3 regions of the Buttiauxella sp. AC142 genome follow, and region 3 is predicted to be linked to each of the others. Evidence: predicted binding sites of a transcription regulator. Region 3 holds the regulator's gene; each other region holds the start of a gene.
What was found. The regulator PurR, encoded in region 3, represses purine synthesis genes. The targets are predictions, from matches to a motif close to CANGCAAACGTTTGCNTG.
Positions count from the first base shown of each region.

Region 1: purE (5-(carboxyamino)imidazole ribonucleotide mutase) is a predicted target of PurR. The motif match lies at 1,760-1,777, and genes of this name have one in related genera.
Region 2: gltB (glutamate synthase large subunit) is a predicted target of PurR. The motif match lies at 2,105-2,122, and genes of this name have one in related genera.

Region 1 covers NZ_CEEDCH010000001.1:973,208-977,473, forward strand. The annotation lists gene purK (5-(carboxyamino)imidazole ribonucleotide synthase) at 101-1,165, opposite strand; gene purE (5-(carboxyamino)imidazole ribonucleotide mutase) at 1,162-1,671, opposite strand; gene lpxH (UDP-2,3-diacylglucosamine diphosphatase) at 1,810-2,529, opposite strand; gene ppiB (peptidylprolyl isomerase B) at 2,544-3,038, opposite strand; gene cysS (cysteine--tRNA ligase) at 3,228-4,266, shown strand, end outside.
Region 2 covers NZ_CEEDCH010000001.1:4,025,744-4,030,009, forward strand. The annotation lists gene arcB (aerobic respiration two-component sensor histidine kinase ArcB) at 1-479, opposite strand, end outside; gene mnmL (tRNA modification radical SAM protein MnmL/YtqA) at 541-1,473, opposite strand; gene gltB (glutamate synthase large subunit) at 2,154-4,266, shown strand, end outside.
Region 3 covers NZ_CEEDCH010000001.1:2,331,757-2,336,022, reverse strand. The annotation lists gene punC (purine nucleoside transporter PunC) at 1-672, opposite strand, end outside; gene punR (DNA-binding transcriptional activator PunR) at 788-1,720, shown strand; gene purR (HTH-type transcriptional repressor PurR) at 1,797-2,822, opposite strand; gene cydH (cytochrome bd-I oxidase subunit CydH) at 3,119-3,208, shown strand; gene sodB (superoxide dismutase [Fe]) at 3,248-3,829, opposite strand; gene AC0IWZ_RS10750 (C40 family peptidase) at 4,007-4,266, opposite strand, start outside.

The DNA of each region.
Region 1 (4,266 bases), 1.4 Mb from region 3:
CCAGAAACGCCGTGGATTGTGCGCTTTCGCGTATAGAAAAGAAAGGCTGGGGAAATTGAGGGGCAGAGCGGGTGAGTAAAAAAGCCACCCGCTACTGTGATTAGAACTTACTTTGCGCCCAGGCAATGCCGCTGGCGTATTCCGCTGGAAGCAACGGTACCAGTGCCTCGAGAGAAGCGCTCAGTCTGCCGGTATCGCTGTCGTTCAGGTTAAGATGGCCGACTTTGCGGCCCTCGCGCACTTCTTTATCGTACCAGTGTAAATGGACCAGCGGCAGTTTCAGCCAGTCGTAATTCAGGTCGGTGCCGATAAGATTGACCATCACTGAAGGTGAGTTCACCACCGGTTGCGGCAGTGGCAGTTCCACAATCGCCCGCAGATGCAGTTCAAACTGGCTGATGGATGCGCCATTTTGCGTCCAGTGCCCGCTGTTATGTACGCGCGGCGCAAGCTCGTTAATCAGCAACCCGGCGGGAGTGATAAAGCACTCCATCGCCATCACGCCAACATAATTCAGCTCGTGCAAAATCGCCGAAAGCATGGCTTCCGCCTGTTGCTGCTGCTCAATGTTGGCCTGTGGGAACACCACGCTGGTGCGCAGAATGCCGTCCTGATGCAGATTGTGCGTCAGCGGATAGAACACGGTTGTGCCATCGTGACCGCGAGCGCCTACTAACGAAACTTCACCCGAGAAGTTAATCCCTTGCTCAACGATGCACTCGCCATAGCAATCGTCAGGCAACTGATCGGTTTCATGGCTGTGTAAACGCCACTGCCCGCGCCCGTCGTAACCGCCAACGCGGCGTTTCACAATGGCTAATTCACCCAGATTTTGGAAAACACCTGCCCATTCATCACGGCCAGAGAGCAGTTGCCACGGTGCGGTAGCCAGTTCGAGCTTATCGAATAGCTGCTTTTGTGTCAGACGGTCGGCGATAATCGGGAAAACATCGCGATTCACAAACGCGTTATGACGCGCTAATTCGCGGGTGAGGGCGGTTTCAGGCCAGCGCTCGATTTCTGCGGTAATAACACTTTGTGCAAATGGCACAGCTTCAGGTTCGGCATCAAGGCCAACCGGATAAACGGCGATGCCCAGCGGTTCACCCGCCTGGCGCAGCATTCTGCCTAACTGACCATTACCTAATACGCAGACGCGTTTCATGCATCACCCCGTGGATCCGGGTTTTCCAGCACTTCGTCAGTCTGACTTTGACGCCACGCTTGCAGGCGCTGATGCAAGCCGCTGTCATGCAGGGCAAGAATTTGAGCGGCCAGCAGCGCGGCATTCGCAGCACCTGCTTTGCCAATCGCCAGCGTGCCGACGGGAATACCACGCGGCATTTGCACAATAGAATAGAGACTGTCTACGCCGCTTAATGCCGCACTTTGAACGGGCACGCCCAGCACGGGGACTAGAGTTTTCGCCGCAATCATGCCCGGCAAATGTGCCGCTCCGCCTGCACCCGCAATAATCACCTGCAAACCGTTGTCGCTTGCTTGTTCGGCAAAACTGAACAGTTTATCGGGAGTGCGGTGTGCGGAAACCACTTCTACATGGTGCGGGACTTCAAGGGCGGTGAGGATTTCTGCGGCAAACTGCATGGTAGCCCAGTCACTTTTGGAACCCATGACAATGGCGATACGCGCTGGGGTCTGGTTGGAGGACATGCGTCTCAAAACTCCTGTGGGTATGCAAACATCACCGAACGTGGCTCGGTCGGTCAGAAGGGCTCAGAGAATACCATGAACATAGAGCAAGGAAAACGGTTGCGTGGTTAACAAAACGGCAAAAAGAGGTGATTTTATTTAAAAGGAGAAAGGAATTAACTCTACGTCTTCGGCAGTGACTTTAATCATCGATCCCTGCGTGTGCCATGCGCCAAGCACGCAGCGAAACGCGGGTTTACCATTGGCTGAAATCGGATGAATTTCCGGGCGATGGGTATGACCGTGGATCATCCATTGCACCTGATGACGTTCGAGGGCGTCGATAACCGCGTGCGGGTTCACATCCATAATCGCCATAGATTTACTGCTATTTGAGGCTTTGCTGTCAGCACGCATTTTGGCGGCGACGCGTTTGCGGATAAACAGCGGTAGGGCGAGGAATAACCATTGCAGCCAGGGCTGGTGGACTTTTTTGCGGAACGCCTGATAACCGTGGTCGTCAGTACATAGCGTGTCGCCGTGCAGCAGCAATATTTTGCGGCCATACAGTTCAACGATTTTTTCTTCTGGCAGCAGCGTCATACCGCTTAAGCGGGCAAAACGTTTGCCAAGCAGGAAATCCCGGTTGCCATGAATAAAGAAGCAAGGCACGCCAGAATCCACCAGGTCTTTGATGGCTAGCGCGATTTGGCGGTGCAGCAGCTCCGGATCGTCGTCGCCAATCCAGGCTTCAAAGAGATCGCCAAGGATATAAAGCGCGTCTGCTTCCCGAGCGCGGCCTGCCAGAAAACGCAGAAAACCGGCGGTGATCGCCGGTTCTTCTGAACACAGATGTAAATCTGCGATAAAAAGCGTCATCGCCATCGGGCGAATTATTCGCTTACGGTTACGCTAGTGATAACCACGTCTTCTTTAGGAACGTCCTGGTGCATACCGCTGCGACCCGTGGACACGCCTTTGATTTTCTCTACTACGTCCATGCCTTCAACGACTTCGGCAAATACGCAATAACCCCAACCTTGCATGCTTTCGCTGCTGAAGTTCAGGAAATCGTTATCCGCTACGTTAATGAAGAACTGGGAGCTTGCAGAATGTGGCGCCTGGGTACGAGCCATTGCCAGCGTGCCCTTGGTATTTTTCAGGCCGTTATTCGCTTCGTTTTGAATGGTGTCTTTGGTTTCTTTCTGCTTCATACCCGGTTCAAAACCGCCGCCCTGGATCATAAAACCGTTGATCACACGGTGGAAAATGGTGTTGGCGTAGAAACCTTCGCGGCAGTACTCGAGGAAGTTTTTAACAGTTTCAGGCGCTTTATCATCAAAAGTTTTGATTACGATATCGCCGTGATTAGTATGAAAAGTAACCATGCTGTGCATCCTATATTTAGTCAGACAGTGTTCCGGCAGACGGTGCCGCCACACAAGGTGGTTGTTATAGCATAACTGTACACTGTGAGTCAGTAAGCTATATCCTCGCAAAGCACACTGCCTCTGGGTAAAATTATGGTTTAATATAGCCAATTGCACCGTTTCGACACACTTACATGGAATCCCCTGATGTTAAAAATCTTCAATACAATGAGTCGCCAAAAAGAGGAATTCAAACCTATTCATGCCGGAGAGGTTGGCATGTACGTGTGTGGTATCACCGTTTACGATTTGTGTCATATCGGACATGGCCGTACTTTTGTTGCCTTCGATGTGGTTGCGCGTTACCTGCGTTTTATCGGCTATAAGCTGAAATACGTGCGCAACATTACTGATATCGACGACAAAATTATCAAACGCGCTAACGAAAACGGCGAAGATTTTGTGGCGCTGGTTGATCGTATGGTGGCTGAAATGCATACCGATTTCGACGCGCTGAACATTTTGCGCCCGGACAGCGAGCCTCGCGCCACTAAACATATCCCAGACATCATCGAAATTGTTGAACAGCTTATCGAGCGTAATCACGCCTATGTTGCCAGCAATGGCGATGTGATGTTCTCCGTGGAAACCGACGCGGATTACGGCAAGCTTTCGCGTCAGGATCTGGATCAACTGCAAGCTGGCGCTCGTGTTGAAGTTGAAGCGAACGTTAAGCGCAGCCCAATGGATTTCGTGCTGTGGAAGATGTCTAAACCGGGTGAGCCAAGCTGGCAGTCGCCGTGGGGCGAGGGCCGTCCAGGCTGGCACATCGAATGTTCGGCGATGAACTGCAAACAGCTCGGCAACCATTTTGATATTCACGGTGGTGGTTCAGATTTGATGTTCCCGCACCACGAAAACGAAATCGCGCAGTCCACCTGTGCGCACGGCGGCGAATACGTTAATACCTGGATGCACTCAGGCATGGTGATGGTCGATCGCGAGAAAATGTCCAAATCACTGGGTAACTTCTTTACCGTGCGCGACGTGCTGAAATATTACGACGCGGAAACCATTCGCTACTTCCTGATGTCCGGTCACTATCGTAGCCAGTTGAACTACAGCGAAGAAAACCTGAAACAGGCGCGTGCTTCTCTGGAGCGTTTGTACACTGCACTGCGCGGCACAGATTCAAATGTTCAGCCTGCCGGTGGCGAAGCGTTTGAAGCACGTTTCCGTGAAGCGA
Region 2 (4,266 bases), 1.7 Mb from region 3:
AATGAACGTAAAAATGAAGATTGTTGCTCAAGCTGGATTTGCGTCTCTTCGCGTTCCTGCATCTCAACTTTGAGCTGCTCAAGCATCGTCTGACGTTCGTCTTCCGCTTTCACACGGTCAGCAATTTCCTGGTTCAATTGCGCGATATTGTCTTTGAGCTGCACATTGAGTTTCAGATCTCGCTCGCGCATCTCTTCGAGTTTTTGCACCAGTTTTGACAGTCGCTGCCTCGACTCTTCAAGTTGTTCAACGACCACAGAAAGGAAATAGACGGCCCATGGCGTAATTAACAGGCCAAAAAAGATGGAGCGCACAACATCAATGCTTTCAACCTGGCCGCGCAACAGCATCGTCACGGCCATTTGCACCACAATAGCCAGCACCACCAGAGCAGAGGCCAGCAACAAAGAGAAGCGCACTAATCCGAGCTTCACCATCAAATCAACGTAATATTGTGCCAGTAACCGGATTTGCTTCATGGAACGTTTCCCTCGCCTTCAATCTGCTAAATATACCGCAAAAAGATCTCACGCTCAGGATTTACAACAGAATTGTCGGGTTCCACGGGGTACCGAGTGCCGAGCCTTGCGTACCGTGCTCATTCAGATAGCTGTCAATCGCCCCCATTCCGCTCCAGCGGTTCTCGCACCACAGCGGTGCCAGCAACGTGGGTCGGCGGGCATTCGCCGAAATACGATGGAAGACGACATCAAGCGGAGTATGGCGAATCATCTCACCGGCAGTTGTCGCATACTCTTCTAATTCAATCGCCTGTAAGCGCCCTACCTGCCAGCTTTTAGCCATCGTGCTGCCACTCACTATGTGCAGAGGGTGGAGCTTGATGCCATCAACGCCGGTTTCGACCACTTTCTCCAGCGTTTCCATGCAGTGCTCCTGCCCTTCACCCGGCAGGCCGACAATCAGATGGCTACAGACTTTCAGGCCACGTGCGCGAGCGCGGCGAGTGGTTTCCTGGTAACAGGCAAAATCATGCCCGCGATTGATACGATGCAGCGTTTTATCATGTGCCGTTTGCAGTCCCAGTTCTAACCAAACCTCATAGCCTTTTTCATGATATTCACTGAGCAAATCCAGCACGCTATCCGGTACGCAATCCGGGCGCGTCCCGACGCATAACCCCACAATGCTCGCCTGGCTGACAGCCTGTTGATACATCGAGCGCAGCACCTGCACTTCGGCCCATGTGCTGGTGTATGCCTGGAAATAGGCAAGGTAGTGTTGAGCGCGATTGACGAGTTGCGACTGGCGCTCGAGTTGGTCGGCGATAGAGTGATTTTGTTGGGCTTCATCCGCAAATGACGCAACATTGCAGAAAGTACAACCGCCACGACCAATTGTGCCATCACGATTTGGGCAGCTAAAACCGCCGTGCAGCGTGAGTTTATGGACTTTATGACCATACCGACGCTGAAGATCGCCACCAAACATATTGACTAATTTTTGTAACTGCATAATCTGATGGGCCGCCCTGTAAAAGGGACGTAGCCTGCCATTATCTGCCCAATTTAGCGATGACCTGGATCAATCGCTCTGGCGCAGCTTTATCCATTGAATATAAATTCACAATTAGTGCAATTTTACGCATCTAAAAGATGATTACTTTTCCTTATGTTGACCCGCTATTTTTAAAGAATATGTGCCCTTGCGAAAAACAGTGTCATACAACACGCGAAACCGCGTTGTTAGCATAAGATCCTGCCAATAACATCATTGCCAGCATGGTCTGGAATTTTGCAGCCTCTCATACAGTGAGAGAGATCACATAACCCAAGCGATTCCCCTGCCGTTTAAATACGATAAAAATGATAATAAAATGTTTAATTTCATAACGTTAAATGTCATTTAGCACATATTTGTATAAATAAGAATGCCATTTGACCTGTGTGCGCTTTCCCGATAACTTGGAAATCCGCTGGAAGCTTTCTGGATGGGTTCTGTGCCCATCATATTTATGCAGTAATTAAGATTCCCTCTAAAGCAAGTCCTCAATACTTGTGCAACCGGATGCGTTAGACATAAAGAGGGCGACACGCGAGGTAAGCGTAGATGCGCAAACCCCGTCGCCATGCCCTTGCTGCGTCTGGACGCAATCGGTATCGGGAATCACGTAGAGCCTGGGGAGGTTCACTGATATGTTGTACGATAAATCCCTTGAGAAGGATAACTGTGGTTTCGGCCTGATCGCCCACATAGAAGGCGAACCTAGCCACAAGGTAGTGCGTACTGCTATTCACGCACTGGCCCGAATGCAACACCGTGGAGCAATCCTCGCCGATGGAAAAACCGGTGATGGTTGTGGCCTGCTGTTGCAAAAGCCTGACCGTTTCTTCCGAATCGTTGCGGAAGAGCGTGGCTGGCGTTTGGCAAAAAATTATGCCGTCGGCATGATTTTCTTAAATAAAGACGACGCTCTGGCGAGCGCAAGCCGCCGCATCGTTGAAGAAGAGTTGCAAAACGAGACCCTGTCGATTGTTGGCTGGCGCGAAGTGCCAACCAATGAAGACGTACTCGGTGAAATCGCCCTCTCCTCAAAGCCTCGCATCGAACAAATTTTTGTTAATGCCCCGGCTGGCTGGCGTCCACGTGATATGGAACGTCGCCTGTTCATTGCTCGCCGTCGCATTGAGAAACGTATTCAGGACAAAGACTTCTACGTATGTAGTCTTTCAAACCTGGTCAATATCTATAAAGGTCTGTGTATGCCGGCAGATTTGCCGCGCTTTTACCTGGACCTGGCGGACTTACGTCTGGAATCAGCAATTTGCCTGTTCCACCAGCGTTTCTCCACCAACACCGTGCCACGCTGGCCGCTGGCTCAACCGTTCCGCTATCTGGCACACAACGGTGAAATCAACACCATCACCGGTAACCGCCAGTGGGCGCGTGCGCGTACCTATAAATTCCAGACTCCGTTGATCCCAGACCTGCATGATGCCGCGCCATTCGTTAACGAAACGGGTTCCGACTCAAGCTCAATGGATAACATGCTGGAACTGCTGCTGGCAGGCGGTATGGATATCGTTCGTGCGATGCGTTTGCTGGTGCCACCAGCCTGGCAGAACAACCCGAACATGGACCCAGAGCTGCGTGCGTTCTTTGACTTTAACTCCATGCACATGGAGCCATGGGATGGTCCGGCCGGTATCGTTATGTCCGATGGGCGCTACGCCGCCTGTAACCTGGACCGTAACGGCCTGCGTCCGGCGCGCTACGTCATCACTAAAGACAAGCTGATTACTTGTGCTTCTGAAGTTGGGATCTGGGATTACCAGCCTGATGAAGTGGTGGAAAAAGGCCGCGTCGGCCCTGGCGAGTTGATGGTTATCGACACGCGTATTGGTCGCATCCTGCATTCCGCTGAAACTGATGCCGATTTAAAAAGCCGCCACCCGTATAAAGAGTGGATGGAGAACAACGTTCGCCGCCTGGTGCCGTTTGAAGATTTGCCAGACGAAGAAGTTGGCTCGCGCGAAATGGATGACGATACGCTCGCAAGCTACCAAAAACAGTTTAACTACAGCAGCGAAGAGCTGGATTCTGTCATTCGCGTGTTGGGTGAAAATGGCCAGGAAGCGGTCGGTTCAATGGGTGACGATACCCCATTTGCCGTACTCTCCAGCCAGCCACGTATTATTTACGACTACTTCCGCCAGCAGTTTGCACAGGTGACAAACCCGCCAATCGATCCGCTACGTGAAGCACACGTAATGTCTCTGGCGACCAGCATTGGCCGTGAAATGAACGTCTTCTGTGAAGCAGAAGGCCAGGCCCACCGCCTGAGCTTCAAATCGCCAATTCTACTGTGGTCTGATTTCCAACAGCTGACCTCGCTTGAAGAACAGCACTATCGCGCAGACACGCTGGACATCACTTACGATGCTTCTGCTCAATCACTGCACGAAACAGTTTCCGCACTGTGCGATGAAGCTGAGCGTATGGTACGCAACGGCACGGTTCTGTTGGTGCTGTCTGACCGTAATATCGCGAAAGATCGCCTGCCGGTTCCAGCGCCAATGGCGGTAGGTGCGATTCAGACTCGCCTGGTCGAGAAGAATCTGCGTTGCGATGCCAACATCATCGTTGAAACCGCAAGTGCACGTGACCCGCACCACTTCGCTGTTCTGCTTGGCTTTGGCGCGACGGCAATCTACCCGTACCTCGCCTACGAAACGCTGGCGAAACTGGTTGATAACGGCGCGATTGAAAAATCTTACCGCGCAGTGATGCAGAACTACCGCAACGGCA
Region 3 (4,266 bases):
CAACCAGGCAAAGAAGCTTGCGGAACAAGCGGCATAAATCAATACGTTGCCGCTATATACGCGATTGCGCAGCAACGACATAAAGCTGACTTTGTTGTCTTCAGTTTGCGGGTGATGCTGAGTCCGTGGTTTCAGGCGCAGCGTTGGGATCATCAACACCAGGGTGATAGCAAACAGGGTGGCGAAAATCGCCTGCCAGTCGAAGTGCGTCAAAATCCAGCTACCGAGCAGCGGTGCCAGTGCCGGAGACAAACCAACCAGCGGCATAATTGTTGCGAAAATACGATTTGCGCGGTTTGCCGGGTAGTAATCCGTTACCAGCGCCTGCCAGCTCACCGCCGCAGAACACACGCCAACGGCCTGTACAAAGCGCAGGACCAGCAGCGCGGTGGCGCTTTCGACCCACAACATGCCGATACAACCGATGGCAAACAGACTCAACCCGGCCAGTAACACAGGTTTGCGGCCGAAATGGTCAGACAGCGGCCCCCACATTAACTGAGCGAACGCAAATCCGGCGAGGAACAAACTCAAGCTTGCGCTCACCGCGGAAGCATCGGTCTGTAAATCTTGCTGAATAGCCGCGAAAGCTGGCAGATACATGTCTGTGGCGAGGAACCCCAGCACACTTAATCCGGCCAGCCAGATAAGAAATCCTTTTGATGGTTGCATGTTTTTCTCTTGATTTATCTTGCAGGTTGATTGCCGCGAGAGTGTACGGAGTGCAATTACGCTTGTGAAACGCTAATATTTGTCTATTGCGTTCAAAAAATTTGTGAGCAGAAAAATGTGGTCTGAATATTCGCTGGAAGTGATAGATGCGGTGGCGCGCAATGGCAGCTTCAGCGGTGCTGCACAGGAGTTGCACCGCGTTCCGTCTGCCATCAGCTATACGGTACGGCAACTGGAAGAATGGTTAGCTGTTCCGCTGTTTGAACGCCGTCATCGTGATGTCGAATTAACCCCCGCGGGCGTCTTTTTTTTGAAGGAAGGGCGCTCTGTTATCAAAAAAATGATGACGACACGGCAGCAGTGCCAGCAGATCGCAAATGGATGGCGCGGACACCTGGCGATTGCGGTCGATAATATTGTAAAACCCGAACGCACGCGCCAGCTGGTGTTGGATTTCTACCGCCATTTCCCGGATATCGAGCTGCATATTTATCAGGAAGTGTTTAACGGTGTGTGGGACGCGCTGGCGGATGGGCGCGTTGAAGTTGCGATTGGCGCAACGCAGGCCATTCCTGTCGGTGGGCGTTTTGCCTTCCGGGACATGGGGACACTGAGTTGGCGTTGCGTGGTGGCTGCAAATCATCCCCTGGCGGTACAAGGCGGTACGTTAAGTGATGACGACTTACGTGCCTGGCCGTCGCTGGTTCTGGAAGATACCTCGCGTTCCTTGCCAAAGCGTATTACCTGGCTGCTGGATAACCAGCGGCGTGTAGTGGTGCCAGATTGGGAGTCGGGTTCCGATTGCCTGAGTGCAGGTTTGTGTATCGGTATGGTGCCATTGCATATCGCAAGGCCGTGGGTAGATTCCGGTAAATGGTGCGAGCTGACGCTGGATAACCCATTCCCGGATGCCGCGTGTTGCCTGACGTGGAAGCAAAATGATGCGTCACCCGCGCTAGCCTGGTTATTAGATTATCTGGGAGATAGCGAAACGATGAATCAGGAGTGGTTGCAGGAGCCTGACAGCGCTGCTTCACAGAGTTCGTAGGGTGGATAAGCCGCAGGCGTCATCCACCATTTACGTCAGAACTGTCGGATGACGCTGCTGTACGACCTACGCTATTTTAGCGGCGGTAATCGCGGAACGGACCGTCGGCTACGGAGCGGCGTTCAATCAGGCGCGGATGCACTTCAATGGACTGCGACTCTTCGCGTTTGTTGACGATTCTGTCCAGCAACATGTTAAACGCCGTTTCACCCAGCGAATCTTTTGGCTGGTGAATGGTGGTCAGTGCTGGCGAGAAGAAGCGGGCGTTACGCACGTTATCGTAGCCAATAATTGAAAGATCCTGCGGCACACGCAGACCCATTTCATCAGCGGCACAAATCGCGCCCATCGCCATAATATCCCCGCCACAGAAGACTGCCGTTGGACGATGAGACTGGCCGAGAATCTGCTGCATCGCGCGGTACCCAGACTCTGGCTCAAAGTCGCCCTGAACAATCCAGTTTTCTGGAATGGCGATACCGGCTTCTTCCAGCGCTTTCATAAAGCCTGCGTGACGACCGCCGCCGGTGTTACGTTCCATTTGGCCAGGAATGGCGCCAATTTCACGGTGGCCGCGTTCAATCAAATAACGCCCGGCCAGATAACCGCCGTGGAACGCGTTATCGACCACAGAGTCGGTGAAGTCTGCGCGAGCTTCGCCCCAGTCCATCACCACCATGGGGATATGGCGATATTCTTCGAGCATTGTCAGCAGTGATTCCGGATACTCAGAACACATCACCAGCAGGCCATCGACGCGCTTTTGCGCCATCATTGATAAATAAGCGCGCTGTTTTTCAAAGTTGTTGTGCGCATTGCCCAGAATCAGGGTATAGCCTTTTTCAAAGCAGCTATTTTCCACGGCTTCGATGATCTCGGCGAAATAAGGGGCTTCGCTGGAAGTGGCAAGCAGACCAATCGTTTTGGTGTGATTAACTTTAAGGCTGCGTGCGACGGCACTAGGTGAATAGTGCAATTCTTTGATTGCCGCCCAGACCGCATTGCGAGTCTCTTCCGCCACAAAGCGAGTTTTGTTAATCACATGTGATACGGTTGTAGTGGAAACGTTTGCGCGCTTCGCCACGTCCTTGATTGTCGCCATTAAATTTCACTCCAGGCCATATCGTAAACTCCTGATAACTAATATGTTAAACGTTTGCGTACACTGACTCCTGAGGCAACGTTTGGGTTGCGGGTATGCCGGGATTGCGACATAAAACGGAAGGAGGGCATAGAATTGATGGTACGCAATAAATTAGCGAGGGATTTTGGCCTATCCGGAAGAAAAGTGGAAGAGGGAAAAGCGATATCAGGTTAAAACCAGGAGGATTTTTATTTCTGGTTGTGGGAAAATCACTCTGACACACCGATTGTAAGGTAATTAAAAGGAGTTTATTGATGAGCACAGATTTGAAATTTTCAATCACCACAACGGTCATTGTTCTGGCACTGATCGTCTGTGGCGCGTTAACTGCCGTACTGCACTGATTAAAATGGGCCGCAATCGCGGCCCATATCTTTTAGGTTTTACGCTGCCAGATTCTTCGCAACAAATTCCCAGTTCACCAGCGCCCAGAAATGCTCAAGGTAGCCTGCGCGAGCATTACGGTAGTCGATGTAGTAAGCATGTTCCCATACGTCTACTGTCAACAGCGGTTTTGCCGCAGTGGTCAGCGGGGTGCCGGCATTAGACGTTGAAACGATAGCTAATGCGCCATCTTCTTGCTTAACCAGCCAGGTCCAACCCGCGCCGAAGTTTTTGATAGCCGCGTCGGTAAACTGCTGTTTGAATTCAGCAAAGCTACCAAAAGATTTATTGATGGCTTCCAGCAGTGCGCCTGTTGGTTCGCCACCTGCGTTTGGCGCCAGACAGTTCCAGTAGAATGTGTGGTTCCACACCTGTGCTGCGTTGTTGAATACGCCGCCTTCTGAAGTACGAACGATCTCTTCCAGAGTTTTACCTTCAAACGCGGTGCCCTTAACCAGATTGTTCAGGTTAGTGACGTAGGTTTGATGGTGTTTACCGTAATGGTATTCCAGCGTTTCGGCAGAGATGTGCGGGGCTAAAGCATCTTTCGCATATGGTAGTGCAGGTAATTCGAACGACATTGCAAACTCCTTATTACCCATCATTCTTCGAGCCGCATCGTTGACTCAAATGAGTTAGGGTATCTATTGTTAAATAAACACTTTTAGTGCGGGTTTAGGTTAACAAATTGAAAGGAAAAGCAAAAGAGAAACGCACTTACCCGTTTAAGGGCAAGTGCGAGTTTTTACGAAGAGGGATTAACGAATGGTTTTTGAGGTCATAACGCGTTTGGCACCCACATAATGGCGCTGCCAGTAATCTTCACTTAAAGACGTGATTTGAATATCGCGACCCGTGCGAGGTGACTGGATGAATTTGCCATTGCCAACATACACGCCAACGTGATCAGCGGTGCCGCGACCACGGGTGCGGAAGAAGACCAGATCGCCTGTTTCCAGTTCGCCACGGTCTACTGAAGAAGCATCACGCAGATGGTACATCTCGTTCGCGGTGCGCG